4 regions of the Streptomyces taklimakanensis genome follow, and region 3 is predicted to be linked to each of the others. Evidence: riboswitches for the same ligand, from Rfam matches in the RefSeq annotation. Region 3 holds a riboswitch; each other region holds the start of a gene.
The links. Region 3 has a riboswitch for cyclic di-AMP ahead of F0L17_RS09560 (LysM peptidoglycan-binding domain-containing protein). Riboswitches for the same ligand answer to the same signal wherever they lie in the genome.
Positions count from the first base shown of each region.

Region 1: it holds a riboswitch for cyclic di-AMP, as region 3 does, so the genes downstream of both, F0L17_RS11790 (peptidoglycan DD-metalloendopeptidase family protein) here and F0L17_RS09560 (LysM peptidoglycan-binding domain-containing protein) in region 3, are expected to answer to the same signal.
Region 2: it holds a riboswitch for cyclic di-AMP, as region 3 does, so the genes downstream of both, F0L17_RS28100 (M23 family metallopeptidase) here and F0L17_RS09560 (LysM peptidoglycan-binding domain-containing protein) in region 3, are expected to answer to the same signal.
Region 4: it holds a riboswitch for cyclic di-AMP, as region 3 does, so the genes downstream of both, F0L17_RS24505 (C40 family peptidase) here and F0L17_RS09560 (LysM peptidoglycan-binding domain-containing protein) in region 3, are expected to answer to the same signal.

Region 1 is NZ_WIXO01000001.1:2,710,251-2,717,358, forward strand. It holds gene F0L17_RS11765 (hypothetical protein) at 1-253, shown strand, start outside; gene F0L17_RS11770 (PrsW family intramembrane metalloprotease) at 462-1,754, shown strand; gene F0L17_RS11775 (glutathione peroxidase) at 1,751-2,239, shown strand; gene F0L17_RS11780 (PPOX class F420-dependent oxidoreductase) at 2,409-2,876, shown strand; gene F0L17_RS11785 (aldo/keto reductase) at 2,968-3,981, opposite strand; gene F0L17_RS11790 (peptidoglycan DD-metalloendopeptidase family protein) at 4,293-5,372, opposite strand; cyclic di-AMP (ydaO/yuaA leader) riboswitch at 5,385-5,525, opposite strand; gene F0L17_RS11795 (PP2C family protein-serine/threonine phosphatase) at 5,801-6,961, opposite strand; gene F0L17_RS11800 (APC family permease) at 7,093-7,108, opposite strand, start outside.
Region 2 is NZ_WIXO01000001.1:4,522,698-4,529,805, reverse strand. It holds gene F0L17_RS20065 (GntR family transcriptional regulator) at 1-193, opposite strand, end outside; gene F0L17_RS28100 (M23 family metallopeptidase) at 358-1,269, opposite strand; cyclic di-AMP (ydaO/yuaA leader) riboswitch at 1,282-1,455, opposite strand; gene F0L17_RS20055 (M16 family metallopeptidase) at 1,666-3,033, opposite strand; gene F0L17_RS20050 (M16 family metallopeptidase) at 3,084-4,469, opposite strand; gene F0L17_RS20045 (DNA gyrase/topoisomerase IV subunit A) at 4,736-7,108, shown strand, end outside.
Region 3 is NZ_WIXO01000001.1:2,200,091-2,207,198, reverse strand. It holds gene F0L17_RS09575 (DUF4190 domain-containing protein) at 1-339, opposite strand, end outside; gene F0L17_RS09570 (cytochrome P450) at 527-1,810, shown strand; gene F0L17_RS09565 (transglycosylase family protein) at 2,027-3,025, shown strand; cyclic di-AMP (ydaO/yuaA leader) riboswitch at 3,264-3,454, shown strand; gene F0L17_RS09560 (LysM peptidoglycan-binding domain-containing protein) at 3,458-4,162, shown strand; gene eno (phosphopyruvate hydratase) at 4,431-5,720, shown strand; gene F0L17_RS09550 (septum formation initiator family protein) at 5,862-6,374, shown strand; gene F0L17_RS09545 (DUF501 domain-containing protein) at 6,473-7,030, shown strand; gene F0L17_RS09540 (Ppx/GppA phosphatase family protein) at 7,033-7,108, shown strand, end outside.
Region 4 is NZ_WIXO01000001.1:5,562,414-5,569,521, forward strand. It holds gene F0L17_RS24495 (TetR/AcrR family transcriptional regulator) at 1-19, opposite strand, end outside; gene F0L17_RS24500 (acyl-CoA dehydrogenase family protein) at 192-1,445, shown strand; cyclic di-AMP (ydaO/yuaA leader) riboswitch at 1,843-1,999, shown strand; gene F0L17_RS24505 (C40 family peptidase) at 2,004-2,477, shown strand; gene F0L17_RS24510 (NAD-dependent epimerase/dehydratase family protein) at 2,608-3,624, shown strand; gene F0L17_RS24515 (hypothetical protein) at 3,672-4,061, shown strand; gene F0L17_RS24520 (MarR family winged helix-turn-helix transcriptional regulator) at 4,078-4,542, opposite strand; gene F0L17_RS24525 (hypothetical protein) at 4,662-5,069, shown strand; gene F0L17_RS24530 (NADP-dependent succinic semialdehyde dehydrogenase) at 5,288-6,703, shown strand; gene F0L17_RS24535 (ATP-binding protein) at 6,767-7,108, opposite strand, start outside.

The sequences.
Region 1 (7,108 bases), 510 kb from region 3:
GGCGCACGCCGTGGCGTTCCTGATGCGCGCGGCGACGGAGATCGGCGCGGTGGGCACCTGGCGCGACCCGCGGCGGCGGGCCGACGACGAGCGCGCCCCGAACGTCCTGGTGCAGGTGGAGTACGGCGAGGTGGCCGAGGAGCTGGTCGGCAACGGGATCGCCGCGGCCCTGAGGTTGATCAACAACCTGGAGGTCAACGAGCAGGTGCTCTACGCCCGTATGGAGAACGTGGAGGAGAGCACCCTGGAATGAGCCGCTCCGGGCCCGGGGTCTCGGCCGCGCGTCCCCACCGCACGGCCCGCACGACCGCCCGTACCCTCGCCCGCACCGGTCGCAGCCGGTCGTCGGGGGCCGGCTCTGGTCATCCGCCCCCCGGTGCGTTAAAGGTCGTCGCGTGCACCATGAGTCTCCGGCGGCGTCGTCGGGCGGCGGGCGGCGGCGCGGCCGCACGCGCCGCGCCGTGGGCACGGCTGCCCTGACGGTGCTCCTGGGGCTGTGCGGGGCGGTGATCCTCGGGCTGGTCCACCAGCAGACCGGGCCCGACGGCTTCCTCGTCGGGCTGGGTCTGGCCGTGCTGCCGGTGCCCGTGCTGCTGGCCGTCTTCCGCTGGCTGGACCGGGCCGCGCCCACGCCCCGGCGGAATCTGCTGTTCGCCTTCGGTTGGGGAGCCTGCGCCGCCACCCTCGTCGCGATCACCGTCAACGGCTTCGCCACGGACTGGCTGGCCTCCTCCGTCATGCCGCGCGCCCCGGACCGTGCCGACGCGCTGGGCACCACCGTGATCGCGCCCCTCGTGGAGGAGACGGCGAAGGCGGGGGCCGTCCTCCTGCTGTACCTGCACCGGCCACGGGACTTCGGCGGAGTGGTGTCGGGCGTGGTCACCGCGGGCGTCACCGCCACGGGCTTCGCCTTCACCGAGAACATCCTCTATCTGGGCCGGGCCTTCGGCGAGGACCTGGCGTTCGGGCACTCGGGGCTGGAGTCGACGACGCTGGGCACGTTCCTCCAGCGCGTGGTGGTGGCCCCGCTCGCGCATCCGCTGTTCACGGCCCTGGTGGGGGTGGGTTTCGGCGCGGCCGCCCTGGCCGCCCGGCATCGGCGCGCGTCACGCGTCCTGCTGCCTCTGCTGGGGCTGGCGGCGGCCGTCACGCTGCACGGGGTGTGGAACGAGGCGGCGACCCAGCGGACGCGGGTCTTCTTCACCGTCTACGGCCTGTTCATGATGCCGGTGCTGGTCGTGGTGGGCGCCCTGGCGATCCGGGCCCGTCGGCAGGTGCTGCGCACGGTGCGCACCACGCTGTCCCGGTACGCGGCCGCCGGCTGGCTCGCGCCGTCGGAACCGTACACGCTCGGCTGCCTGCGCTCCCGCGCGCTGGCCCGCGACCTCGCGCGCCGGGGCGGAGGCCGCCGGGCGGCCCGCGCGGTCGCCGAGTACCACCGCGCGGCCGCCCGGCTGGCGCTGCTCCGCGCCCGTGCGGAGTACGGCGCCGCGATCCCGGACTTCCGCGCCCACGAGCGCGAGTTGCTCCACGCCCTCCACCGCCACCGTCCCCTGGCGTCCCCCGCCACGGCCGCGGCCGCCCCGGCCGCCGACCGGACGGACCGTCGTACCCGGCGACCCGACGGCCGGTGGCCGGGGCGGGACACGGGAGGGCCCCACCGGCCGTTCGGGCCCCACCGGCCGTGTGCCGGCTCACTCCGACCGCCGTCCCGCCCCCCGGAGCCGGTGGACTCTGTTAGACAGGGGGCATGAGCCTCCACGACATCCCCCTGCGCACCCTGACCGGCGCGCCCACCTCCCTCGCCGAGCACCGGGGCAAGGTGCTGCTGATCGTCAACGTCGCCTCCAGGTGCGGGCTGACCCCGCAGTACGAGGGCCTGGAGCGGCTGCAGAAGACGTACGGCGACCGCGGGTTCACGGTGCTCGGCGTGCCGTGCAACCAGTTCGGGGGCCAGGAGCCGGGCACCGCCGAGGAGATCGGGACGTTCTGCTCGGCCACCTACGGCGTCACCTTCCCGCTGTTGGAGAAGGCCGACGTCAACGGCGCGGACAGGCACCCGCTCTACGCCGAGCTGACGAAGCTCGCGGACGCCGACGGGCAGGCCGGCGACGTCCAGTGGAACTTCGAGAAGTTCCTCGTCGCGGCGGACGGCACCCCCGTCGCCCGTTTCCGCCCGCGCACCGAGCCGGAGGCGGCGGAGGTCGTCGCCGCCATCGAGGAGCGGCTGCCCGCCTAAGGTGGTGCCCGCGGGCGGGGAGGCGCACGACGCGTACGTGCGCGCCCACCGGTCGGAGCGCGACGACGGGGCAACACCGACGCCCGGGGAGCCGGCGAAACCCCCGCTCCGCCCGACCGGTTGACGTCCACGGCACCACCACCGGAACTCACCGGAAGGAACGTGACCCATGACCGGAAGCGACGGAACCGACGCCCAGGGGACCGGGACGGCACAGGACGCCCTCCTCCGGCTGCTCTCCGAGCGCGGACTCGGCGTGCTGGCCACCCTGAAGCGGGACGGACGGCCACAGCTGTCGAACGTCGTCCACCACTACGACCCCGACCGGCGACTGATCCGGATCTCGGTCACCGCCGACCGCGCCAAGACCCGCAACCTCGCCCGCGACCCCCGCGCGAGCTACCACGTCACCAGCGAGGACGGCTGGGCCTGGACGGTCGCCGAGGGCACCGCCGAGCTGACGCCCGTGGCCGTCGACCCGCACGACGGGACGGTGGAGGAGCTGGTCGACCTCTACCGGTCGATCCGAGGCGAGGAGCATCCCGACTGGGACGACTACCGGCGGACCATGGTCGCCGACCGGCGTCGGGTGCTGCGGATCGCGGTGGAACACGTGTACGGGCAGCCTCGCCGCTGAACCCGACGGCGCACGCCCCGGAGCGCCCGGAACGTCCCTTCCGACGTTCCGGGGCGCGGCCGGGGCCGCGCCCCGTCGGGTGCCCGCCGTTTCAGGCCGAGGCCCTCTCCAACACCTCCGTCTCCCGTTCGGTGAGGGCCTGTTCGGTCATCGCCAGCAGCGGCGGGAGCTGCTCCGGGGCGCGGGCACTGGCCAGGACGGAGGCGACCGTGGGGCGGCCGGCGAGCCAGGCCAGGGCGACGGTGGCGGGGTCGGTGCCGCGCGCGGCGGCGACCTCGTCCAGGGCCGCCAGGACCCGGCGTCCCCGTTCGGTCTCCAGGTGCTTCGCCGCGCTGCCCGCGCGGGCCCCGTCGGGCGCCGCGCCGGGGCGGTACTTGCCGGTGAGGAAACCGGCGGCCAGGGCGTAGTAGGGGACCGTGGCCAGGTCGTGGCGCGCGGCCACATCGCGCAGCGGCCCCTCGTAGGTGTCGCGCGAGACCAGGCTGTAGTGGGGTTGGAGGGCGACGTAGCGGGCGCGTCCCTCGCGGGCGGAGAAGGCCAGGGACGCCTCCAACCGCTCGGCGGAGATGTTGGAGGCGCCGATCTCGCGGACCTTGCCCGCGCGCACGAGATCGTCGAGGGCGGTGACGATCTCCTCCACCTCGACCGACTCGTCGTCGCGGTGGGTGTAGTAGAGGTCGATGTGGTCGGTGCCCAGGCGGCGCAGGGAGTCCTCGGCCGCGGCCTTGATGGTGGCGGCCGACAGTCCCCTGCGGTCGGGGTGGGAGCCGACCTTGGTGGCGATGACGACGTCGTCGCGGTTGCCGCGCGCGGCCAGCCAGCGGCCGATCACGGTCTCCGACTCGCCGCCGCTGTTGCCCTCGGCCCAGGCCGAGTAGGAGTCGGCGGTGTCGACGAAGGTGCCGCCGGCCTCGGTGTAGGCGTCCAGAACGGCGAAGGACTGCCGCTCGTCCGCCGTCCAGCCGAAGACGCTCCCGCCCAGAGCGAGGGGGGAGACGGTGAGGCCGCCGATCCTGCGCGGAGCACCGCTCGTGCCGGGCGGGCCCGGCGTGTCGGAGGCGCGGGGGGCGTGGGACGTGCGGGACGTGCGAGGTGTGTCGGTCATGGGAGACGGTTACCACGCGCGGCGCCGGGTCATGGGTCGGGGCGCGGCGGGAACCGGCGGCCCTGGCGTCGGGGGGTGGTCCACCAGGGCCGCCGGGGTTCGGGGCCGGACCGGGAGCGGTGCCGGGAACGGTGCCGGGAACGAGGGTCCGTCCGGCGGCCGGACGGACCCGGACGCCGCCTCGTCCCCTCCTGTGGTCGGCCGACGTGCGTCGACGGTGTGCGAGGCGGCGGCCGGGAACGGGGACCGGAGGATCGGAGGCTTCCGGTCCGGGCCGGGCCGGACGGCGGCGACGGCCCGTCCGGGGCTGGTCAGATGGACTGGCCCTTGTCGCGCAGCCAGGCCAGCGGGTCGATCGGGGCGCCGCCGCCGGGACGGACCTCCAGGTGGAGGTGCGCGCCGGTGGAGTTGCCGGTGGAGCCGACGCGGCCGATGACGTCGCCGGTGGTCACCTTGCCGCTGGTCACCGTCATCGAGGACAGGTGGCAGTACCAGATCTCGGTGCCGTCGTCGAGCCTGAGGACGACGCGGTAGCCGTAGGAGCCGGCCCAGCCCGCCTCGACGATCTCGCCGCTGTGCACCGCCTTGACGGGGGTGCCGGTCGGGGCGGCGAAGTCCAGGCCGGTGTGGTTGTTGGCCCACATCGAACCGGAGGCGCCGAAGTGGGAGGTGAGCTGATAGGAGGTGAGCGGAAGGGTGTAGCCGGCCGCGAGCTTGGCCAGGCGCTCGGCCTCGGCCTTGCGGGCCGCCTCCTCGGCGGCCTTGCGCTTGCGCTCGGCCTCCTCCTTCGCGGCCTTGTCCGCGGCCTCCTCGGCCGCCTTCTCCGCGGCCTGCTCGGCGGCGGCCTCGACCGCCGCCTGGGCGGCGTTCGACTGCTGCCGGTCGGCCTGCTGGAGGATCCGGGCCCGCAGCGCCTCGCCGGGGTCCGAGCTCAGGGTGGTGGTGGCACCGGCGTCACCGGTGTCCGGACCGGCCTGGGCGAGGGTGTCGCCGAAGTCGCCGAAGGGAGCGTCGGACTCGGTGCCGGGCTCGGCATCGGGGCCGGAGCCCTTGTCGGACTCCGTTATGAGCCCGCCGACACCGGGGATGTTCTCGGCCACCTCGCCCAGGTCGGGCAGGGAGATGGGGGCGGGGGCCTTCTCCTTGGCGGTGGCGATGCCGCCCGCGCCGACCGCCGCGATCATGCCGACGCCCAGGACGGCTCCGCTGCGCGCCATGCCGTTGCGCTGCTTGACCACGCGGTGTCGACCCCGGACCGGGCGGACGGATTCCTCGGTGGGATTCCACACCTGTCGGTCCTCGTCGCCGGCCGGACCGAACGGGGCGAAGGTGGCGGTGTGCGGATCGTACGAGACCTCGGGGGCCTCGGGGGCCGGACTGCTGGACGCCACGGAGGCGCTCTCCTTTCCTTCCTTCTCGCCTACCGGGTTAGCTGACGGGTTCGGAGCAGGAAGGTCTCCTACGGAGCCGCACGGGCACGCCCGGCGGTCCGATTCACCCCAAGAGGTGGTTCCCCGGTTCCCTGGACGCGGCCCCGCGATCGGCGGGGCAGCGCCTTCGGAATTCGGCGACGGCGCACGGTGTCGCCTCCTTCGGCGACAGTGACGACCGCGCTGCGTTATCGAACGTTAATAGAGGAGCGCGCCGGTTTCCAAGTCTCCCCTTCAAAGCGTGGGTAATTTCCGGGGGGACCTAACAGGCCATTTCCCCCTCAATTCGGGCGAGTTGGCCGCCACTTTCCCGAGGGAGAGAACAACGCTCTTATCTGACGGTGCCTCATTTGTTATGCGGAGGGAGGTGTCGCGGACACGGACGGTCATCACCCGGTGGGTGGCGGATCCGGATCGCGCATGACCGCCAACAGCGCCATGTCGTCGTCCTGCCCCCCGGCCGTGTGCGCGTGGACCTCCGCCAGGAGCCCGTCCAGGAGGGCGTCCGGGCCGGGGAAGCGGCGGCCGCGCAACCAGGGCACCGGATCGTAGAAGGCACCCGCCGCGTCACGTGCCTCGGTCAGCCCGTCGGTGTGGACCAGCAGCAGGGCTCCCGGTGGGAACGGCGCCACGGCGACGGAGCCGCCCGTACCGTCCCCCAGCCTCCCCAGTCCCAGCGGCAACCCGTACGCGTCCGGTTCCAGCGCCCGCACCGAGCCGCCGCCGGGAGGCAGCAGCAGGGGAGGCGGATGCCCCCGGTTGACGACCCGCACCTCCCTCGGACCGTCGCCCTCCGACACCTCGACCAGGACGGCGGTGACGAACCCCTCCCGGTTGCCCTCGTCGTCTCTCCACAGCCCCCGCTCCCGCTCCCGTTCCAGGGAGCGCTCCACCCGGTCCGCGACGTCCGACAGCTCCGGCTCGGTCCCGGCCGCCTCCCGGAAGGCGCCGAGCACGACGGTGACGACGGTGACCGCCCCCAGCCCGCTGCCCCTGACGTCGCCCACCAGCGCCCGGATCCCGTACGGCGTCCGCTGCACGCAGTACAGGTCCCCGCCGATCCGGGTGTCGAGATGCGCCGTCTCGTAGCGTGCCGCGATTCTCAGGTCCCCGATCCGGTCGGGCGGGGCGGGCAGCACGGCCAGTTGGACGGCCTCGGCGATGCCCCGGGCCGTGGCCGCGCGGGTGTCGCTGCGCTCCACGACGCGGTTGACGGCGACGGCCAGCAGACCGACGGTGACGGTCGTCGACAGCCGCAGCGTGGTCTCCATCGCCGGAACCCGGTCCGCCCACAACAGCAGGACGCAGGAGGTGAGCGCCGACGCCACCGCCGTGGCCACCGTGCCGCGGAACGTCCACAGGGCCGCCGCGATCAGGGGAGCGGCGGAGAACGTCGCCTCGATCAACACGTTGGGCGGGGTCAGCAGGTTGGTGAACAGACCGGTCAGGAGCAGCAGCAGGGGAAGCAGCCACGGCGGGCGCCCGAGCACGGGAACGGCGCGGAAGCGCTCCCTGCCGCCGCCCGTCTCCCGCTGTCCCTCGCCGCGCACCTCTCCAATCTGCCCCTCCCGCGACCGTCCGGCGAGTCGATCAACGCCGTACGGACGACCGCGGCCACGGTCCGCCCACCCGACCCGGCCCGACCCCGCCCGACCCGACCCGGCCCGACCCGGCTCCGGGCCTACCGGCGTCCGGCG
Region 2 (7,108 bases), 2.3 Mb from region 3:
ATGCGCCGACATGGCGGCGCGAGGTGACGAAACCCTCCGACTCAAGGGTCCGCAGAGCCTCGCGCACCGGGACGCGGGAGACGCCGTAGCGTCGGGCGAGGAGTTCCTCGGTCAGGCGCGCGCCGGGCGGAAACACCCCGGAGACGATGTCGTCGCGGACCGCAGTGCACACCATGTGCGCGGAAATGCGCATGGCAGGACCTCCGCCGTCGTCTCCGTTTTCCGAAGTTCCGCAGAGTGGAACTGTATTCCACCGGCACGGGTTTTCCGATGCCCCATCGGAAAGAGGCGTGAAACACACGGCCGCGCGCCCCCCGGAGGGGACGCGCGGCCGGATTCCCGCCCGAGGGGCGTGCGTCACACGTCGACGCCCTTGGAGGCCAGGTAGGTGATGGGGTTGAAGTCCGAGCCGTAGTACGCGCCGGTGCGGGCCTCGAAGTGCAGGTGCGGTCCGGTGCTGTTGCCGGTGGAACCGACCGAGCCGATCCGCTGACCGCCGTCGACCTTCTGGCCGGGCGAGACCTTCGTGGCCGACAGGTGGGCGTACTGGGTGTACTTGCCGTCGTCGTGGCGGATGACGATCTGGTTGCCGTACGCGCCGCCCCAGCCGACGGTCACCACGGTGCCCGGGCCCACGGACCGCACGGCGGTGCCGGTGTTGGCCGGGAAGTCGATGCCGCTGTGCTTGCCGGAGGACCAGGAGGAACCGGCCTGCTTGTAGGTGGTGGTGGTGTCCACGCCCGCGACCGGGTCGACGTACCCGGAGGCGGAACGACGCTCCGCGGAGCGCTCGGCGCGGTCGTCGGCGGCCTTGGCGGCGCGCTCCTCGGCGGCCTTCTCGGCCTTGGCTGCCTTGGCGGCGCGCTCCTCGGCGGCCTTCTCCGCCTCGGCGGCCTTCTCGGCTTCTGCGGCCTTCTCGGCTTCTGCGGCCTTGCGCGCGGCGTCGGCGACGCGCTGCTGGGCCTGCGCCTGCGCCTTGATCTCGTCGGCGATCGTGTCGCCGGAGGCGGCGGCCTGGACGAAGCCCAGGGCGTAGGTGCCGGAGCCTCCCTCGGGGGCGGCGATGGCGGGGGTGGCGACGGCGCCGACCACACCGGTGGCGGCGAGGGCGGCGGCGCCGGCGAGGCCGACGCGGGCACGGGTGGCCCGACCGGCGTGGCGGTGCTTCTCGACGAGGGCCTCGGTGGTCTCGGTGAGCTTCCCGGTGGCCCGGGTCAGCGTGTCGTTCAGCTTCTCGGTGAGCTGCGCGGTGGCACGGGTGAACGCCATGAGCGGCGTGCTCCTTTCCTTCCGTGTCGCCTACCGGGTTAGCTGACGGGTTCGGAGCAGGAAGGTCTCCTACGGGCGGGCAGGCCCGATTCACCCCGGATGCCTCGGAAGAGGGCCTCCTTCCGCATCCCTCGCGGAAGGGTGGGTCCCCGGCTCCCCTCGACGGGGATTCGGCGATGGTTGCCGTCGGCCGCGGTCCGCGGTCGCTTCTGACGAGCAACGAGATCGACGCTAAACGGACAAATTTGAGCTAGCAAGCAAATCCGGTCGTTTGTAGCTCATGCCACAGGGACCTCGCCCTGAATGGCCTCAAAGCGGACATAAGGAAGGCCCTTGATGTGACAACCACACCAAGGGCCTTCGCTGTTGGGATCGACCGGGGGCGGCCGACGGCCGCTAGTCCGTGACGACGGTCACCTCTCCGATGCCCAGCTCCCGCACCGGATCGGCGATCTGTGACGCGTCTCCCACCAGGACCGTCACCAGACGGTCCGCCGGGAAGGCCGCCACCGCCGCGGCCGTGGCCTCCACGGTCCCCGTCTCGGCGAGACGGGCGTACAGCCGCGCCTGGTAGTCGTCCGGCAGGTGCTGCTCCACCTGGTCGGCCAGAGTCCCCGCGACGGCGGCCGCCGTCTCGTACCGCAGCGGAGCGACGCCCACCAGGTTCTGCACGGCCGTGTCGCGCTCGGCGTCGGTGAGCCCCTCCTCCGCGAGGGTGCGCAGCACCCGCCACAGGTCCTCCAGTGCGGGCCCCGTCACATCGGTGGCCACCGATCCGTTGATCACCAGCAGGGACGCGCCGGTGCCCTCCGAGGAGGAGCGCAGCACCTGCGCGTACGCCCGCACCCCGTAGGTGTAGCCCTTCTCCTCGCGCAGCACCCGGTCCAGGCGGGAGGTCAGGGTGCCGCCCAGGCAGTAGGTCCCCAGTACCTGAGCGGGCCAGACGCGATCGTGGCGGTCCGGGCCGACCCGGCCGACGAGCAACTGCGTCTGCACCGCCCCGGGCCGGTCCACGACGATCACCCGGCCGGTGTCGTCCGCGGTGATCGGCGGCATGGGCCGGGGGCCGGCCTCGGTGCCCGACCAGCCACCGAGGGTGTCGGCGAGCGCCTTGTCCAGGTCGATGCCCGTGAAATCGCCCACGATCACGACGGTGGCCGTCGAAGGACGCACATGCGCCTCGTAGAAGGCGCGCACCGCGGCGGCGTCGACGCGCTCGATCGTCTCCCGCGCGCCCTGCCGGGGGCGGGAGAGCCGCGAGTCGGACGGGAACAGCTCCGCGGAGAGCGCGATGGCCGCCCGGCGGGCGGGATTGGCCAGCTCGTGCGGGATCTCGTCCAGGCGGTTGCGCACCAGCCGCTCGATCTCGCCCGTCGCGAAGGCGGGGGCGCGCAGCGCGTCGGTGAGCAGGCCGAGCGCCCGGGTCAGCCGGGAGGCCGGGACCTCCAGGGAGACCCGCAGCCCGGGGTGGTCGGCGTGCGCGTCCAGGGTGGCGCCACAGCGCTCCAGCTCGGCGGCGAACTCCTCGGCGCTGTGCCGGTCGGTGCCCTCGCTCAGCGCCCGGGCCATGATCGCGGCCACGCCCTCCTGGGCCCGGGGCTCGGCGTCCAGCGGTGCCGCGAGGTTGACCTCGACGGCCACGACCTTCTGACCGGGACGGTGACAGCGCAGCACGGTCAGCCCGTTGGGCAGCTCACCGCGCTCGGGGGCCGGGAACGCCCACGGCCTGGGCTCGCCGCCGCGGGGTTGGGGGTGGAACTCCATCGAGACGCCGTTTCGGGGCTGGTCGGTGGCGGGCTGGGCAGTGGCGTCGCTCACTGAGCGGCCTCCTGATCGTCGTGGGCGGCGGTGTCGGAGACGGTGGCACCGTCGGCCATCTCGGCCGCGGTGTCCGGCGCGGTCCCCTGCGTGGGCTCGTAGACCAGCACCGCGCGGTTGTCGGGGCGCAGGCGGGCGGCGGCCACCTCGCGCACCTCGTCGGCGGTGACCTGGAGCACCCGCTCCACGGCGGTCAGGGCGAGCTGGGGGTCGCCGAAGAGCACGGCGTAACGGCACAGCTCGTCGGCGCGACCACCGACCGTGGCCAGCCGGTCCAGCCACTCGCGCTCCAGCAGGGCCTGGGCGCGCTCCATCTCCTCGGGGGTGGGCCCCTCGGCGGCGAAGCGGGCCAACTCCTCGTCGACGGCGGTCTCGATGGCGGCGATCTCCGCGTCGCCGGAGGTCTTCACGTCCAGCCAGCCCATCGAGGGCGCGCCCGCCAGCCGCAACATGCCGAAGCCGGCGGTGACGGCGGTGCGGTCACGGCGGACCAGCCGGTTGTGGAGGCGGGAGGACTCGCCACCGCCGAGCACCGTCAGCGCCAGGTCGGCGGCGTCGGCCTCGCGGGTGCCGTCGTGCGGCAGCCGGTAGGCGGCCATCAGGGCGCGGGAGGGCACCTCCTCGTGGAGGGTCTGCCTGATCTCCTCGCCGATGACGTCCGGCAGGGTGCCGTCGCGCGGCGGCCGCTTGCCGTCGTGGGAGGGGATGGATCCGAAGTACCGCTCGATCCAGGCGAGCGTCCGTTCGGGGTCGATGTCGCCGACCACCGCCAGCACGGCGTTGTTCGGCGCGTAGTAGGTGCGGAAGAAGTCCCGGGCGTCCTCCAGGGTGGCCGCGTCCAGGTCCGCCATGGAGCCGATCGGGGTGTGGTGGTACGGGTGCCCCTCGGGGTAGACCATCGCCGTCAGCCGCTCGAAGGCCGTTCCGTAGGGCACGTTGTCGTACCGCTGGCGGCGCTCGTTCTTCACCACGTCGCGCTGGTTCTCCATGGACTCCTCGTCCAGGGCGGCCAGCAGCGACCCCATGCGGTCGGCCTCCAGCCACAGCGCCAGTTCCAGCTGGTGGGCGGGCATCGTCTCGAAGTAGTTGGTGCGCTCGAAGCTGGTGGTGCCGTTGAGCGAGCCCCCGGCGCCCTGCACCAGTTCGAAGTGGCCGTTCCCCTTCACCTGGGCCGACCCCTGGAACATCAGGTGCTCGAAGAGGTGCGCCAGCCCGGTCCGACCCTCGACCTCGTGGCGCGATCCGACGTCGTACCACAGGCACACCGCGGCCACCGGCGTCTGGTGGTCCTCGGAGAGCACCACGCGCAGGCCGTTGGTCAGGCGGTGTTCGGTCGCTGTCAGGCCACCCGCGGTGGGCGGGGGCGAGGCCGTGTGAGCCATGGGCAGGGAGTCCCTTCGATCGCGATCGCGGGCGCGTCCTCACAACGCGTGTGTGGTCACTGTATGCAAGCGACCGGACAAAGCGCGAAGTTCCCGTACGGTTCGGGGCGGGGACCCGGCTGTCAGAGCCGAGGTCCACAATGGGCACCGTTCGTTCGCCGCCCTCCGTAAGGGCGCGCGGGCACCACCCACCCGCGCCGACGAGCCGGAACGCCCGAGCACCGAACGAAATACCGACCCGTAGCACCGAAGGAGTCGCAGCCGCGATGGCCCGCCGCAGCACGAAGACCCCGCCCTCGGGGGGAGAGTTCGAGGAACGCATCCTCGACATCGACGTCGTCGACGAGATGCAGGGCTCCTTCCTGGAGTACGCCTACTCGGTGATCTACTCGCGCGCCCTGCCCGACGCGCGCGACGGCCTCAAGCCGGTGCACCGGCGGATCCTGTACCAGATGCACGAGATGGGACTGCGGCCCGAGCGCTCGTTCGTCAAGTGCGCGCGCGTCGTCGGCGAGGTGATGGGCAAGCTCCACCCGCACGGTGACAGCGCCATCTACGACGCGCTGGTCCGCATGGCGCAGCCGTTCTCGATGCGGCTGCCGCTGGTGGACGGGCACGGCAACTTCGGCTCCCTGGGCAACGACGACCCGCCGGCGGCGATGCGCTACACCGAGTGCCGCTCGACTCCGGCGGCCGGCCTGATGGTGGAGTCGATCGACGAGGACACCGTCGACTTCGTGCCCAACTACGACGGCAGCGAGTCCGAGCCCGCCGTACTGCCGTCCGCCTACCCGAACCTGCTGGTCAACGGCGCTTCGGGCATCGCGGTCGGCATGGCCACCAACATGCCCCCGCACAATCTGGGCGAGGTGATCGCCGCCGCCCGGCACCTGATCAAGCACCCCGGCGCGGACCTGGAGACGCTGATGCGCTTCGTGCCGGGTCCCGACCTGCCCACCGGCGGTCGGATCGTCGGTCTGGAGGGCATCAGGGACGCCTACGCCAAGGGTCGCGGCACCTTCAAGGTCCGCGCCACGGTCTCCGTGGAGAACGTGACCGCGCGACGCAAGGGCCTGGTCGTCACCGAACTGCCCTTCAACGTCGGCCCGGAGAAGGTCATCTCCAAGATCAAGGACCTGGTCAACGGCAAGAAGGTGCAGGGCATCGCCGACGTCAAGGACCTCACCGACCGCGAGCACGGGCTGCGCCTGGTCGTCGAGATCAAGAACGGCTTCAACCCCGAGGCCGTGCTGGAGCAGCTCTACAAGCTGACGCCGATGGAGGAGTCCTTCGGCATCAACAACGTGGCCCTGGTCGACGGACAGCCCCTGACGCTGGGCCTGAAGGAGCTGCTGGAGGTCTACGTCGACCACCGCTTCGAGGTGGTCCGGCGGCGCAGCGAGTTCCGGCGCGGCAAGCGGCGGGACAGGCTGCACCTGGTCGAGGGCCTGTTGGTGGCGCTGATCGACATCGACGAGGTCATCCGCATCATTCGGTCCAGCGAGAACGCCGCGCAGGCCAAGGAGCGGCTGATCGAGCGCTTCGGGCTCTCCGAGATCCAGACGCAGTACATCCTCGACACACCGCTGCGCCGGTTGACGAAGTTCGACCGCCTGGAGCTGGAGGAGGAGCGCGACCGGCTCAAGGCCGAGATCGAGGAGCTGACGCGCATCCTGGAGTCCGACGCCGAGCTGCGGAAGCTGGTCTCCTCCGAACTGGCCGTCGTCGCCAAGAAGTACGGCACCCCGCGCCGCACCCGGTTGCTGTCCTCGGCGGACGTTCCGGTGGCGGCCGTACCGCTCCAGGTCGCGGACGACCCGTGCCGGGTGCTGCTGTCCTCCACGGGGCTGCTGGCCCGCACCGCGAGCGGCGATCCGGTCTTCGACGCCGACGCCAAGCGCCGCAAGCACGACGTGGTCGTCTCGGCCGTTCCGGCCACGGCGCGGGGCGAGGTGGGAGCGGTGACCTCCGCGGGGCGTCTGCTGCGGTTGTCCGTCATCGACCTGCCGCAGCTGCCGGAGAACTCCCCGCCGAACCTGGCGGGCGGCGCGCGGTACACGGAGTTCCTCTCCCTGCGGGAGGGCGAGGAACTGCTCTGCCTGGCCACTTTGGACGAGTCGTCGCCGGGGCTGGCGCTCGGCACCGAACAGGGCGTGGTCAAACGGGTGACGCCCGACTACCCGGCCAACAAGGACGAGTTGGAGGTCATCACCCTCAAGGAGGGCGACCGGATCGTGGGGGCGGTGGAGCTGCGCACCGGCGAGGAGGACCTGGTCTTCGTCACCGACGAGGCCCAGTTGTTGCGCTTCCCGGCCGGGCAGGTGAGGCCGCAGGGCCGCCCGGCGGGCGGCGTGGCGGGCGTCAAACTCGGCCAGGGCGCGAAGGTGATCTCCTTCACCGCCGTCGACCCGGCCTCCGACGCCGCGGTGTTCACCGTCGCGGGCTCGCGCGGCACGCTGGTGGACGCACCGGGCACGGCCAAACTGACACCGTTCGACCAGTATCCGCGCAAGGGCCGGGCCACGGGCGGGGTCCGCTGCCAGCGCTTCCTCAAGGGCGAGGACTGTCTCGTCTTCGCCTGGGCGGGCGCCGCCCCCGCCCGCGCGGCGGACGCCAAGGGCTCGCCGGTCGAGTTGCCG
Region 3 (7,108 bases):
GGTCGCGGCGATGAGGGTGGCGGAGAGCGCCAGGCCGACCAGGCCCGTGACCGCGCCGGCGAGGGCCATCCAGCCGTTGGTCGCCTCGCCCCGCGCGGCCCTGCGGTGGCCGACCAGGCCGAACACCACCGCCAGCACCCCCAGCACCACGCCGACGAGGACGGTCCAGAACAGCGTCAGGGCGATCAGACCGAGGACCAGGGCGGCGATCCCCATCCCGTCGCGGGGCGGCGGCTCGGGAGCGGGCGCCTGCGGCGGGAGCGGTTCGGGCTCCTGGTGGCCCCAGTCCTGCGAGTAGGGGCCCCAGTCCTGCGGGGGCGGGTAGGAGGACGAAGGCACTGTGACCTCCTTCCGGAGGGTGCGTGGCGTTCGTCCTCCCCGCCGTACCCGTGACGCGACGCGGTATGCGGCGGACCGCCCCCGACGGGACGGACCGGACGCGCCGGGAGCACCGTGCCGCGAGGCCGTCGCGCACCGCGCCGACCGGCCGCTCCGACGGTCCGCGAGCCGCGTTAGCGTCGGGGGCGTGCACGACGAGAGAGCCCCCGAGAGAGACGCCGAGGGGACCGCCGGTCCCCCGCCCACCCCGCCCCTGTTCTCCCAGGAATTCGCCACCGACCCGTACCCGACGTACGCCTGGCTGCGCGAGCACGCGCCCGTGCACCGGACCGTGCTGCCCAGCGGGGTGGAGGCGTGGCTGGTGACGCGGTACGCCGACGCCCGCGAGACGCTGGCCGACCCGCGGCTGAGCAAGAACCCCGTCCACCACAGCGAGGCCGCGCACGGCAAGGGCAAGGTGGGCATCCCGGGGGAGCGCAGCGCCAACCTGATGACGCACCTGCTCAACATCGACCCGCCCGACCACACCCGGCTGCGGCGACTGGTGTCCAAGGCGTTCACCCCGCGTCGGGTGGCGGCCTTCGAGCCGCGCGTGCGGGAGCTGGCCGACCGGCTGATCGACGGCTTCGCCGGGCGGGGGCGGGCCGACCTGATCCACGAGTTCGCGTTCCCGCTGCCCATCTACGCCATCTGCGACATGCTCGGCGTCCCGGCCGAGGACCAGGACGACTTCCGCGACTGGGCGGGCATGATGATCCGCCACGGCGGCGGCCCCCGCGGCGGGGTGGGGCGGGCGGTCAAGAGGATGCGCGCCTATCTGACCGAACTGATCCACCGCAAGCGCGGCGACCTGGGCGACGATCTGATCTCCGGGCTGATCAGGGCGAGCGACCAGGGCGAGCACCTGACGGAGGACGAGGCCGCGGCGATGGCGTTCATCCTGCTGTTCGCCGGGTTCGAGACGACCGTCAACCTCATCGGCAACGGCACCTACGCGTTGCTGCGCGATCCCGAGCAGCGGCGTCTCCTCCAGGACGCGTCGGCCGCCGGGGACACCGGGCTGCTGCGGACGGCGGTGGAGGAGCTGCTGCGCTACGACGGTCCGGTGGAGCTGGCGACCTGGCGGTTCGCCACCGAGCCGCTGACGATCGGCGGGCAGCGGATCGGGACCGGCGAGCCGGTGTTGGTGGTGCTGGCCGCCGCGGACCGCGACCCGTCGAGGTTCGACGACCCCGACACGCTCGACCTCACCCGCCGTGACAACCAGCACCTCGGCTACGGTCACGGCGTCCACTACTGTCTGGGCGCGCCGCTGGCGCGACTGGAGGGGAGGGTCGCCCTGGCGTCCCTGCTGGGGCGCCTGCCCGACCTGCGGCTCGCGGTCGATCCGGCCGAACTGCGGTGGCGCGGCGGCCTCATCATGCGCGGCCTGCGGGAACTTCCGGTGGAGTTCGAACCGTCACAGACGTGACGCCACGTCACGAGTGTGACCTTCACGTGATCTACGCGACACTGGCTTGTGACGATCGGACGGGGGGCGCTACCTTCAGCCGTCAACTGCTCGACCCCGATGGCTCCCCACGTACGAGAGGCCCCACACATGCTCTCCGGGAACGGTAGACACCGCCGCCCCCGTCAGGCTCCCGCCGTCTTCGTCACCGCCGGAGTGACCGGCGCGGGAATCGCGATGCCCCTCCTCGGGGCCTCGGGCGCGCAGGCGGCCGACCTCGACACCTGGGACAGGGTGGCGCAGTGCGAGAGCGGCGGTCTGTGGAGCGCCGACACCGGCAACGGTTACTACGGCGGTCTCCAGCTCACCCAGGAGACCTGGGAGCAGTACGGCGGCACCGCCTACGCGGAGCGCCCCGACCTCGCCAGCCGCAGTCAGCAGATCGCGGTCGCCGAGAAGATCCTCGCCGACCAGGGGCCGTACGCCTGGCCCTCCTGCGGGATCAACGCCGGGCTGCGCCACGACACCACCGGCGAGGCGCCCGCCATCGATCCCGATCTCCTGCTGCCCGTCGAGGGCGAGGAGGGGGACGCTCCCGGCGGCGGCGGAGAGGGCGGGGCGGACGGCCCCGGGGAGGCTCCGGGGCGCGGCGACACCTCCGGGACCGGCGCCGCCGAGGGGACCGGTGGCGCGGAGTCGGAGAAGGGCGCCGGCGCCGACGGGACCGACCGTGCGCCGCGGACCGACACCGACGCCGACACAGAAGCCGGTGCCGATGCGGACTCCGACGCCGGGACGGACACCGGTGCCGGGACGGGCACCGACACCGACACCGACACCGAAGCCGGTGCCGAGGCGGACGTCGACGCCGACGCCCGGGAGGGCACCGGCCGGCACCGCGGCGAGCGGGACCCGCGCGAGCTGGAGCTGGAGCGGCAGAAGGCGGTGGAGGGACGGGAGGACGACCGTCGGGCCACGGGGGACGAGCGCCCGGTCGACGAGGACGACCGCATCGACCGTTCCGCGCGCGCCGAGTTCGCCGGTGGCCTGGAGCCGGGCGGGTCCGGCGCGCCGGCGCCGACGACCCACCTGGTGCGTCCCGGCGACTCGTTGGCGTTGATCGCCGAGGAGCACGAGGTCCGGGGCGGCTGGATCGAGCTGTACGAGAACAACAGGGAGGTCGTGGGCGAGGACCCGGACCTGATCCTGCCGGGCCAGGAGCTCGGCCTCGGTTGATCCGAAAGGCCGCTCCCGGATGACCCTCCCGGGTTACCACGGCGTGTCCTTCCCGTCAGGCCTAACGGCGCTTCCCTGACCTGCGGGGATTCACCTCCACGAGGGGCGATAAGGGTGAATGCCCGGGAATCGACATGCTTTGAGGTGTATGTCCCGGTGTGCTTACCGTCGTCTCGCTCGCGACCGCGAGTGCCACCGACCGCAGCGCCGAATCCTGCCGGCGGCCGGTGGGGTAGTCGTCGCGTCAGCGCCGATGGCAGGAGCGGGGGAACCAGGTAGGCGCCGCCGGGGCCGTGCACACGGACGGGCCGTGCGTACGGAGCACGGCGGCTTGGGGTGAAGCCGCGCGGGGACACCGCGTCCCGCGCGGCCGGGCTGCTCACGGCCCGAACCCGACAGCTCACCTCGTAGGCGTCGGTGAGAGGGACGTCGATGCTGTTCTCTGGCAAGGGTCACGACAGTCGTACCGCCCGCGCCGTCAGGGCCGCGGCCCTGACGGGCGCCGCCATCGCCGCCCCGGTGGCGGGCGCGCCGGGCGCTTCGGCCGCCTCCGTGGACACCTGGGAGCAGGTGGCCCAGTGCGAGTCCGGCGGCAACTGGTCCATCAACACCGGCAACGGTTACTACGGCGGACTGCAGTTCGCGCAGTCCAGTTGGGAGGCCGCCGGCGGCACCCGGTACGCGCCGCGCGCGGACCTGGCCACCAAGGAGCAGCAGATCGCGGTCGCCGAGCGCCTGTTGGCCATGCAGGGGCCGCGCGCCTGGGCCTGTGCCGACGCGGGCGGCCTCACGGCCGGGGGGCCGGCGGCGAACGTGGACCCCGACGGCGGCGCCGGGGGGCGGGGGAGTGCCGGGGGCGCGGAGTCCCGGACGTACTCGCACTCCGGGCAGTCCCAGGAGCGGGAGCGCTCGTGGTCCGGCACCGGGACCACCGAGAGCGCCGAGAGCGCCGAGAGCACCGCAGGCGGCATGGAGGACCGGGAGGTCGAGGACGCGTACACCGTGAAGTCCGGCGACACGCTCCGGGCGATCGCCGCCGACCACGGCACCACCTGGCAGGAGCTGTACGAGGCCAACAAGGACGTCGTCGGCGACGACCCCAACCTGATCTTCCCCGGGCAGCAGCTCCGGGTCTGAGTCCTCCGGTCGGTTCGACGTTCGCCCCCACCGGACGGTCACCGGCCGGAGCCGGCCCGGTGCGGTGTGTGTTCCCCCTGTGGGAAGGGCGCGCCGCACCGGGTTTATTCAATTTGGAAACAAACTCATCCCAGCCCCTCTGAGCTGCGGTTTAACCTGCCGTTCCGCCGTATGGCACGGGCTGTCGACAGGGTGGTGCGCACGGGCCGGATAGGCTCAGGGCACTGAGACCTCACACACATGCCCGACATACACGAAGGAGACGCTCGTGCCGTCCATCGACGTCGTAGTGGCCCGCGAGATCCTCGACTCGCGAGGCAACCCCACGGTCGAGGTCGAGGTCGGCCTCGACGACGGCAGCACCGGCCGTGCCGCCGTTCCGTCCGGTGCCTCGACCGGCGCCTTCGAGGCCCTCGAGCTGCGCGACGGGGACAAGAACCGCTACGGCGGCAAGGGCGTCGAGAAGGCCGTCCTCGCCGTGATCGAGCAGATCGGTCCGGAGCTGGTCGGCTACGACGCCACCGAGCAGCGCCTGATCGACCAGGCGATGTTCGACCTGGACGCCACCCCGGACAAGTCCTCGCTCGGCGCCAACGCCATCCTGGGCGTCTCGCTGGCCGTCGCGCACGCCGCCTCCGAGGCGTCCGACCTGCCGCTCTTCCGCTACCTCGGCGGCCCGAACGCCCACCTGCTGCCGGTCCCGATGATGAACATCCTCAACGGCGGCTCGCACGCCGACTCCAACGTGGACATCCAGGAGTTCATGATCGCCCCCATCGGCGCGGAGTCCTTCTCCGAGGCCCTGCGCTGGGGCACCGAGGTCTACCACACCCTCAAGAAGGTGCTGAAGGAGCGCGGCCTGTCCACCGGTCTGGGCGACGAGGGCGGCTTCGCCCCGAACCTCGGCTCCAACCGGGAGGCGCTCGACCTCATCCTGGAGGCGATCAAGCAGGCCGGCTACACCCCCGGCCAGGACATCGCCCTCGCCCTGGACGTGGCCGCCTCCGAGTTCCACAAGGACGGCCGGTACGTCTTCGAGGGCCAGGAGCGCACCGCGGCCCAGATGACCGACTACTACGCGGAACTGGTGGAGGCGTACCCGCTGGTCTCCATCGAGGACCCGCTGTTCGAGGACGACTGGGACGGGTGGAAGACCATCACCGAGCGCCTCGGCGACAAGGTCCAGCTCGTCGGCGACGACCTGTTCGTCACCAACCCCGAGCGTCTGTCCCGCGGCATCGAGGAGGGCGCCGGCAACGCCCTGCTGGTCAAGGTCAACCAGATCGGCTCCCTGACCGAGACCCTGGACGCCGTCGAGCTGGCCCAGCGCAACGGCTTCAAGTGCATGATGTCCCACCGCTCCGGTGAGACCGAGGACGTCACCATCGCCGACCTGGCCGTCGCCACCAACTGCGGCCAGATCAAGACCGGCGCCCCGGCCCGCTCCGAGCGCGTCGCCAAGTACAACCAGCTGCTGCGCATCGAGGAGATCCTCGACGACGCCGCGGTGTACGCCGGTCGCTCCGCCTTCCCGCGGTTCCGTCCCGCCGGCCGGTAACACCGGCGGATCCGGGGAGCGTGACCGCTCCGCCGAGCGCCGCCGCAGCGTCCCCCGCCGCCGTCCCGTACGGTGGCGGGGGACGCTGCGGCACGACGGGCCGCGCGCGACGGCGACAGGGCGACCGACAGGGGAGGCGAGGTGGCCGCGGACCGGGACAGGTTCTCCACCGCGACCAGGCTCAGAGCACTGGGCACGCAGGCGGCGGAACGCGTCTACCGCGCCCAGAACCGCCGGATGCGCGGCCCCCGACGCAGCCGACTCACCGGACGGGCCGCGCTGCTCGTCCTCGTGCTGTGCTCGCTGGTGGTCGCCCTCGCCTACCCGACACGCCAGTACCTCTCGCAGCGCGCGGAGATCGCCGAGCAGCGGCGCACGGTCGAGGAGCTGCGCGAACGGGTCGAGGAGAAACGCGACCAGAAGGCCCGCTGGCAGGACCCGGCCTACGTCGAACGGATGGCCCGCGAACACCTGCTGTACCTCCGCCCCGGCGAGGTCGGCTACCTCCTCCCCGAGGGCACGGAGGACCACGGCGCGGACCGGGGCGCGGACGGCGCCTCCCGGTCCGGACGCTCCACCGCGCCCGGCCCCGCCGACCGCTCCTGGTACCGACACCTGTGGGACGGCGTGGACGCGGCCGACCGGTACCCCTGAACCGACGCTCCCGACCCGGCACCCCGTCCGGTACCCCACCCGGCCGCCGCGCGCCCCGCGCGTCCGGCACCCGACACCCCCGAGGCACCCTGGACCCCATGGAAACGCCCCCGCCCCCGACCGAACCCACCGAGCCCACCGACGCGGACGTCGAGGCGTTCGAACGGCAGCTCGGCCGCCCGCCGCGCGGTCTGCGCGCCATCGCCCACCGCTGCCCCTGCGGACTGCCCGACGTGGTGGAGACCGCGCCGCGGCTGGAGGACGGCACGCCCTTCCCGACGACGTACTACCTCACCTGCCCGCGTGCCGCCTCCGCCATCGGCACCCTGGAGGCCGAGGGCGTGATGAAGGAGATGACCGAGCGGCTGCGGACGGACCCCGAGCTGGCCGCCGCGTACCGCCGGGCCCACGAGGACTACATCGCCCGCCGCGACGCGATCGAGGTGTTGGAGGGCTTTCCCAGCGCGGGCGGGATGCCCGACCGCGTGAAGTGCCTGCACGTGCTGGTGGCCCACTCCCTGGTCGCCGGGCCCGGCGTCAACCCGCTGGGCGACGAGGCGATCGGCATGTTGCCCGAGTGGTGGCGCAAGGGGCCGTGCGTGTGTTCGGACCGGGGGGCCGGGGAACGGCCCGGGGAAGGGGAGGACGCGAAGTGACGATCCGGGTCGCCGCCATCGACTGCGGCACCAACTCCATCCGTCTGCTGGTCGCCGACCTCGACCCGGACACCGGCG
Region 4 (7,108 bases), 3.4 Mb from region 3:
CCCGCTGTGTGGTCTCCATCTGCCCGGTCTCCCCGTCCCTGTACGCCTCGGCGCGTTTCGCCGTCTTCCACCCTCGCGCAACGTAACACCCGCCGAAGACGGCGAGACGGACCGGTGGACGCCGGTTGACACGGCGCCGGGCGGTGACATATTCACGTTACCGCTAGTAACAACCAGATGGAGGGGCTTCCATGGCGGAGTTCGCATTCGACCTCAACGACGACCAGAAGGCCGTTCGGGACTGGATCCACGGCTTCGCGGCCGACGTCATGCGCCCCGCCGCCGCCGAGTGGGACGAGCGGGAGGAGACCCCCTGGCCCATCCTCCAGGAGGCCGCCAAGATCGGTCTGTACTCGCTCGACTTCTACGCCCAGCAGTACTTCGACCCCACCGGCCTGGGCATCCCGATGGTGATGGAGGAGCTGTTCTGGGGCGACGCGGGCATCGGCCTGTCGATCGTCGGCACCGCCCTGGCGGCCGTCGGCGTGCTCGCCAACGGCACCGAGGAGCAGATCGGCACCTGGATCCCGCAGATGTACGGCGACGCCGACGACGTCAAGGTCGCGGCCTTCTGCTCCTCCGAGCCCGACGCCGGATCGGACGTCTCCGCGATGCGCACCCGCGCGGTCTACGACGAGGCCAAGGACGAGTGGGTGCTCAACGGCACCAAGACCTGGGCGACCAACGGCGGCATCGCGAACGTCCACGTCGTCGTCGCCGTCGTCGACCCCGCACTCGGTTCCAGGGGACACGCCTCCTTCGTCGTCCCGCCGAACACCCCCGGCCTCTTCCAGGGACAGAAGTTCAAGAAGCACGGCATCCGCGCCTCCCACACCGCCGAGGTCGTCCTGGACGACGTCCGGATCCCCGGTCACTGCCTGCTGGGCGGCAAGGAGAAGCTGGACGAGCGTCTGGCCCGCGCCCGCGAACGAGCCGGGAAGGGCGGCGCGGGGGCGCCCTCCGCCGGAGGCAGGGGGAGCGTGGGGAACGCCGCGATGGCCACCTTCGAGGCGTCCCGTCCGGCCGTGGGCGCCCAGGCCGTCGGCATCGCGCGCGCCGCGTACGAGGTCGCCCTGGAGTACGCCGGGACCCGGGTGCAGTTCGGCCGCCCGATCATCGACAACCAGGGCATCGCCTTCCAGCTCGCCGACATGCGCACCCGCATCGACGCCGCCCGGATGCTGGTGTGGCGGGCCTCCTGGATGGCGGCCGCGGGCCGGCCCTTCGAGGCCGCCGAGGGATCGATGTCCAAGCTCTTCGCCGGGGAGACGGCCAAGACCGTCACGGCCCAGGCGATGCAGATCCTCGGCGGCAACGGTTTCACCCGGGAGTACCCGGTGGAGCGCATGCACCGGGACGCCGCGATCTACTCGATCTTCGAGGGCACCAGCGAGATCCAGCGGTTGGTCATCGCCCGCACGATCTCGGGTGTGCACATCCGCTGATCCCCGGGCCCCGCGGGCCCGTTCGGCAGGCCCCTCGCCGGGACCTCCCGGACGCGCCGCCGCACCGTTGCGCGACCCGCCGCGATCACCCGACACGGCGGCGGCCATTCGGGGTGATCGCGGCGGCGTCCGTGGCGCGCGGCGATGCCTCCCCCCAGGTCGTGGAATGCTGAACGACCCTCAACCGTCGCTGGTCAGCGCGGTCTTCCAGGCACGGGGACCCTCCCGAGGGGGCGGTCCCCACCGTCCGGAGACCCGAGTGAGCATGTTCACAAAGGATCCGTGATCGCCCGATTCGGGCCGATGGTGACGCACTATCCGTAGAAGACCGCAAGACCCCGTCGAAGGGCGGGGCCGCCCGGGCGGACGCCGAATCCTGCCGCCGCCCGGGCGAGTCCGGACCGAGACGACGACACGGCAGGAGCGGGAGACCCGAGCACGGCGGATCGCGTCGCACGACGCGGTCCTTGGGGTGAAGCCACATCAGGTGGCCGGGCAACTTCGCCGGCCCGAACCCGACAGGTCATCTTTCGCAGGCGCATGACGAAGGGTTCGCTCATGTCTGCGCACACACCCATAACGGGACGGTTGTCCCGAGCGGGCATCACCACCGCCGTCACCGCCGTCACCCTGGCGGGTACGACACTGATCCCGTCGGCCACGCCCGACGCGGAAGCGGCCACTCCCGCGAACAAGGCGCTCAGGGTCGCGGCCTCCAAAAAGGGGTCGCCCTACCAGTACGGGGCCGCGGGCCCCAGCCGGTTCGACTGCTCGGGACTCATCCAGTACTCCTACAAGAAGGCGGGCAAGAAACTGCCGCGCACCGCGGCGGCCCAGTACAACCGCTCCAAGCGGATCTCCGTCACGACCCGCAGGAAGGGCGACCTGGTCTTCTTCCACTCCGGCGGCAGCGTCTACCACGTCGGCATCTACGCCGGCGGCGGCCGGGTCTGGCACTCCCCGAAGCCGGGCAAGACCGTCCGCAAGGAGAGGATCTGGACCAAGAACGTGCGGTACGGGCGCGTGAGGTGACACCGGGTCGGGTCGGGCCCCACCGGGCCCGGCCCGACCCGGTTCGCACGATTCCGGTTCGGCTCCCGGCGATTCCGCCGAGGGCGTGAAGTCCTTCCCCCGCCACCGGCCGGCGGGAAGGCTCGTCCCCATGAGACTTCTGGTGCTGGGTGGAACGGAGTTCGTCGGACGCGCGGTCGTCGAGGAGGCGATCGAGCGCGGTTGGGACGTGACGGTCCTCCACCGGGGGCGACATCCCGCGCCCCGCGGTGTCACCGCCCTGCACGGCGACCGCACCGAGGGCCGTGCCGGCCTGGCCGCGTTGGAGCGGGCGGCGGCCGACGGGGGCTGGGACGCCGCGGTCGACACCTGGAGCGGGGCGCCCTCCGCGGTCCGCACCGCCGCCGCGCTGCTGGAGCCGCATGTCGGGCACTACGCCTACGTCTCCAGCCGCTCGGTGTACCTCTTCCCGCCCGCGGCCGGTACCGACGAGGGAGGCCCGCTGGTCGACGGATCGTCCGACGACACCGACGACGCCGACTACGCGCGGGCCAAACGGGGTGGGGAACTGGCCACCTCGGAGACCTTCGGCGACCGCGGCCTGTTGGTGCGTGCGGGATTGATTCTCGGCCCGTACGAGAACGTCGGGCGGCTGCCGTGGTGGCTGTCCCGCGTCGCGCGCGGCGGAGAGGTCCTGGCCCCCGGCCCCCGCGCTCTCCCCCTGCAGTACGTGGACGCCCGCGACCTCGCCGGCTGGACGCTGGACGCTGTCGCGCGCGGGCTCGGTGGCCCGTACAACCTGGTGAGTCCTCCCGGTCACACCACCATGGGCGCGTTGCTGGAGAACTGCGTGCGCGTCACCGGTTCCCGCGCCGAGCTGCGCTGGACCGCTCCCGAGGCGATCCTGGCCGCCGGGGTGGAGCCGTGGACGGACCTGCCGGTGTGGACCCCGCCGGGCGAGTTCCACGACGGCATGCACCGGGGAGACGTCTCCAGAGCGGTGGCGGCGGGACTGCGCTGCCGTCCGGTGGCCGAGACGGTGGCCGACACCTGGGACTGGATGCGCGGACCGGAGGGTGGCGTGCCGCCGCGCGTCGGCCGGTCCCGTGTCGGTCTGGCGCCGGAGCGGGAGGCCGAGATCATGCGGTCGCTCGGCGGCGACTCCTAGGGTGGTGTGTGCCCCGTCGCGAGGGCGGGGGACCGAGGAGGTGGAACGTGGGGACGGACGAGAGGGACGAGGCGGAGCCGCCGGGGAAGGGGAGGCGGAGAGCCGGTCCGCTCCTGATCCTGGGGTGGGCGGTGCTCACGGTGGGGGGTGCCGGAGCCACCTGGGTGTTGAACGCCGACATCGACAAGGGCGTCGAGCGCCACGGCTGGAGCGAGTACGTCCCACTGGGGGAGGAGTCCTCGCCCGCCCCGGCGGAGGGCTCCTGCGGGCCGCCCGAGACCCCGACGCCCGGACACGTTTGGGCGTGCGCGCGGTCCGTCGGCGAACCGAGCGATCCGCCGTCCTGGTGGGAGCCGCCGGTGGAGCCCCGCGTCAAGGAGCCGTACGTGGGGCCGGACGGGGAGGCGACCCTCCGGCTCCACCGCGGCGGGGAGTGACCGACGTCCGGCTCCCTCACTCCGCCCGGCGGGGCGCGTGGTGTGCCAGGACCCGGTGCAGCAGCCGCACGAGGTGCTCGCGCTCGTCGGTGGAGATCCCGGCGAGCAGCTCGTCCTGCACCCGGCCCAGCGCCCCGTCGAGCCACTCCAGGTGCCGTCGGCCCTCGGGAGTGACGGAGACGATGTTGCGCCGCCGGTCCGCCGAGTCCGGGGAGCGGGTGACCAGGCCGCGGTCGGCCAGTTCGTTGAGCGCGGCGACGACGTCGCTGCGGTCGATGCCGCAGCGACGCCCCAGCGCGGCCTGGCTGGCCGGACCGTACTCCTCCAGGGCGGCGAGCAGGGCGTAGTGGTAGCGACGGTCGTCGGTGGCGGCGAAGGCCTCCCACACCAGGCGGTGGGCGTGTGCCGTCACCTGTGACATCAGCCAGATCGGGGCGTTCCTCAACCGGGCGGGTGCGGCGTCGTGGGCCGTCGTGTCCATGGGGGGAGCCTAACAAGGCCGTTGGTCGCACCCACGGGACCGACGGACGCGCGGGACCGTTCTCGCGACAGGCCCGAACGGGCTGTGACCATCGCCCGCGCCGGGGTACAGGTGGGGCTATGAGCACTGAACAGAACGGACAGACCGCGCAGACCGGTGGACAGGACGTGTGCCAGGTCGAGATCGAGCTGCCCCACTGCACCGCGGCGGACGCCGATGCCGTCTTCACCGCCCTCGGGTCGCTCTTTCCCCGTTCCCCCCAGGTGGGGAACGGTCGGCGGGGAGCCGGGGAGGAGGGCGGAAAAGGCGGAACGAAGTTCTGGATGGGGACGGTCGACGTCCGTACGCACGGCGAGGTGGAAGAGGCGCCGGAGCTGAGCGAGGCGGTCGAGGCCGACCTCAGCGGCAGCCCCGACGCGGTACGGCAGGTGCAGGACGCGCTGGCCGGCCTCTACGACGTGACGGCCGAGCCCCGGATCTCCGGGGACCAGGAGGTGGAGGTGCGGTTGAGGCTCGCCCGGCGCTGACCGTCCGACTCCGGCGGTGGGGCCGCGGCGCCCGGCGCGGTGCCGGGCCTCCGCCCGCCGCCGCGCCGGCACGTCGGGCACGGTCGGTCGGGAGGGCCGACTGAGAGCGCCGCGCGCGGGTACGCGGGCTCGCGGACGTAAGGAACGGTCGGAGCGGCCGCCGAGCGTCCCGTTCCCGGAGCGGCCGCGCGGCCTCCACCACCCCAAGGAGGGACCCCATGCCCATCTCGACCACCAACCCGGCGACCGGGGAGACGCTGGAGACCTTCGAGGCCATGGACGCGGAGGAGGTCGGGAAGCGGCTGGAGCGTGCCCGCGCCGCCTTCGAGGAGTACCGCACCACCGGCTTCGCCGAGCGCGCCGACCTGATGCGTCGGGCGGCCGACAAGCTGGAGAAGGACCGGGACGACATCGCCCGGACCGTGACCACCGAGATGGGCAAGCCCGTCACCGCGGCCCGAGCCGAGGTCGCCAAGTGCGTGAAGGCGATGCGCTGGTACGCCGAGCGCGCCGAGGAACTGCTGGCCGACGAGTACCCCTCGCAGGGGGACGTCGAGGACAGCGGTGGCACCGCCGCCTACGTGCGCTACCGCCCGCTGGGCCCGGTGCTGGCGGTGATGCCGTGGAACTTCCCCCTCTGGCAGGTGATCCGGTTCGCCGCGCCCGCCCTGATGGCGGGCAACACCGGTCTGCTCAAGCACGCCTCCAACGTGCCGCGCACCGCCCTGTACCTGGAGGAACTCTTCCGCCACGCCGGATATCCGGAGGGATGCTTCCAGACCCTGCTGATCGGATCCGGGGAGGTCGAGGGCGTTCTGCGCGATCCGCGCGTGGCCGCCGCGACGCTCACCGGCAGCGAACCCGCCGGGCGCTCCGTCGCCTCGGTCGCCGGCGACGAGATCAAGAAGACCGTCCTGGAGCTGGGCGGCAGCGACCCGTTCCTCGTCCTGCCCTCGGCGGACCTGGAGAAGGCGGCCGAGGTCGCGGTGACCGCGCGCACCCAGAACAACGGCCAGTCCTGCATCGCCGCCAAGCGCTTCATCGTGCACCGGGACGTGTACGACGAGTTCGCCCGGCTCTTCACCGACGGCATGCGGGCGCTGAGGGTCGGCGACCCGATGGACGAGTCCACCGAGATCGGGCCGCTCTCCAGCGAGCGGGGCCGGGCCGATCTGGAGGAGCTGGTCGAGGACGCCCGCGAGCGCGGCGCGACGGTGCTGTGCGGTGGACGTCGGCCGGCGAGCCATCCGGCGGGCTGGTTCTACGAACCGACCGTCCTGGCGGACGTCGCGCCCGGGATGCGGATCCACCGGGAGGAGACCTTCGGGCCGGTGGCCACCCTCTACCGCGTGGCGGACCTGGACGAGGCGATCGAGGTGGCCAACGACACCGACTTCGGCCTGAGCTCCAACGTCTGGACGCGGGATCGGGCGGAGCAGGAGCGGTGTGTGCGGGACCTGAGGGCCGGCGGTGTCTACTTCAACGGCATGACCGCGTCCCATCCGGCGATGCCCTTCGGCGGAGTGAAGCGCTCCGGCTACGGTCGTGAGCTGTCGGGCCACGGCATCCGTGAGTTCTGCAACATCACCACGGTCTGGCACGGCACGCCTCCGGACGTGCCCGCCGCCGAGTAGCCGGTGGCGGCGGTCGCGGCGCGGGGCCGAGCGGTCGTGTGACGGGACGCCGCCCGGCTCCCGTCAGGCGTCGGTCAGCCGTAGCTCCGCCCAGACCACACGCCCCTGTGCCCGGGAGACGGGGACATCGCCCCAGGCGTCGGCGAGGGTGTCCACGAGCTGGAGGCCGCGTCCGTTGGTCGCCTCCACGTCGGCCGAGCGCGCCGCGAGCCCGAGCGCTCCGGTGCCCTGGTCGCGCACCTCTATACGCAGCCGGTGCTCGCCTCGCAGGAGACAGCACCCGATCCGGTCGCTGACGGTGTGGACCACCGCGTTGGTGACGAACTCGGAGACGACCAGTTGCGCGGTGTCGACGACGTCCGGGGGGCAGTGCCAGCGACGCAACCACTCCGTGAGCAGGCGCCG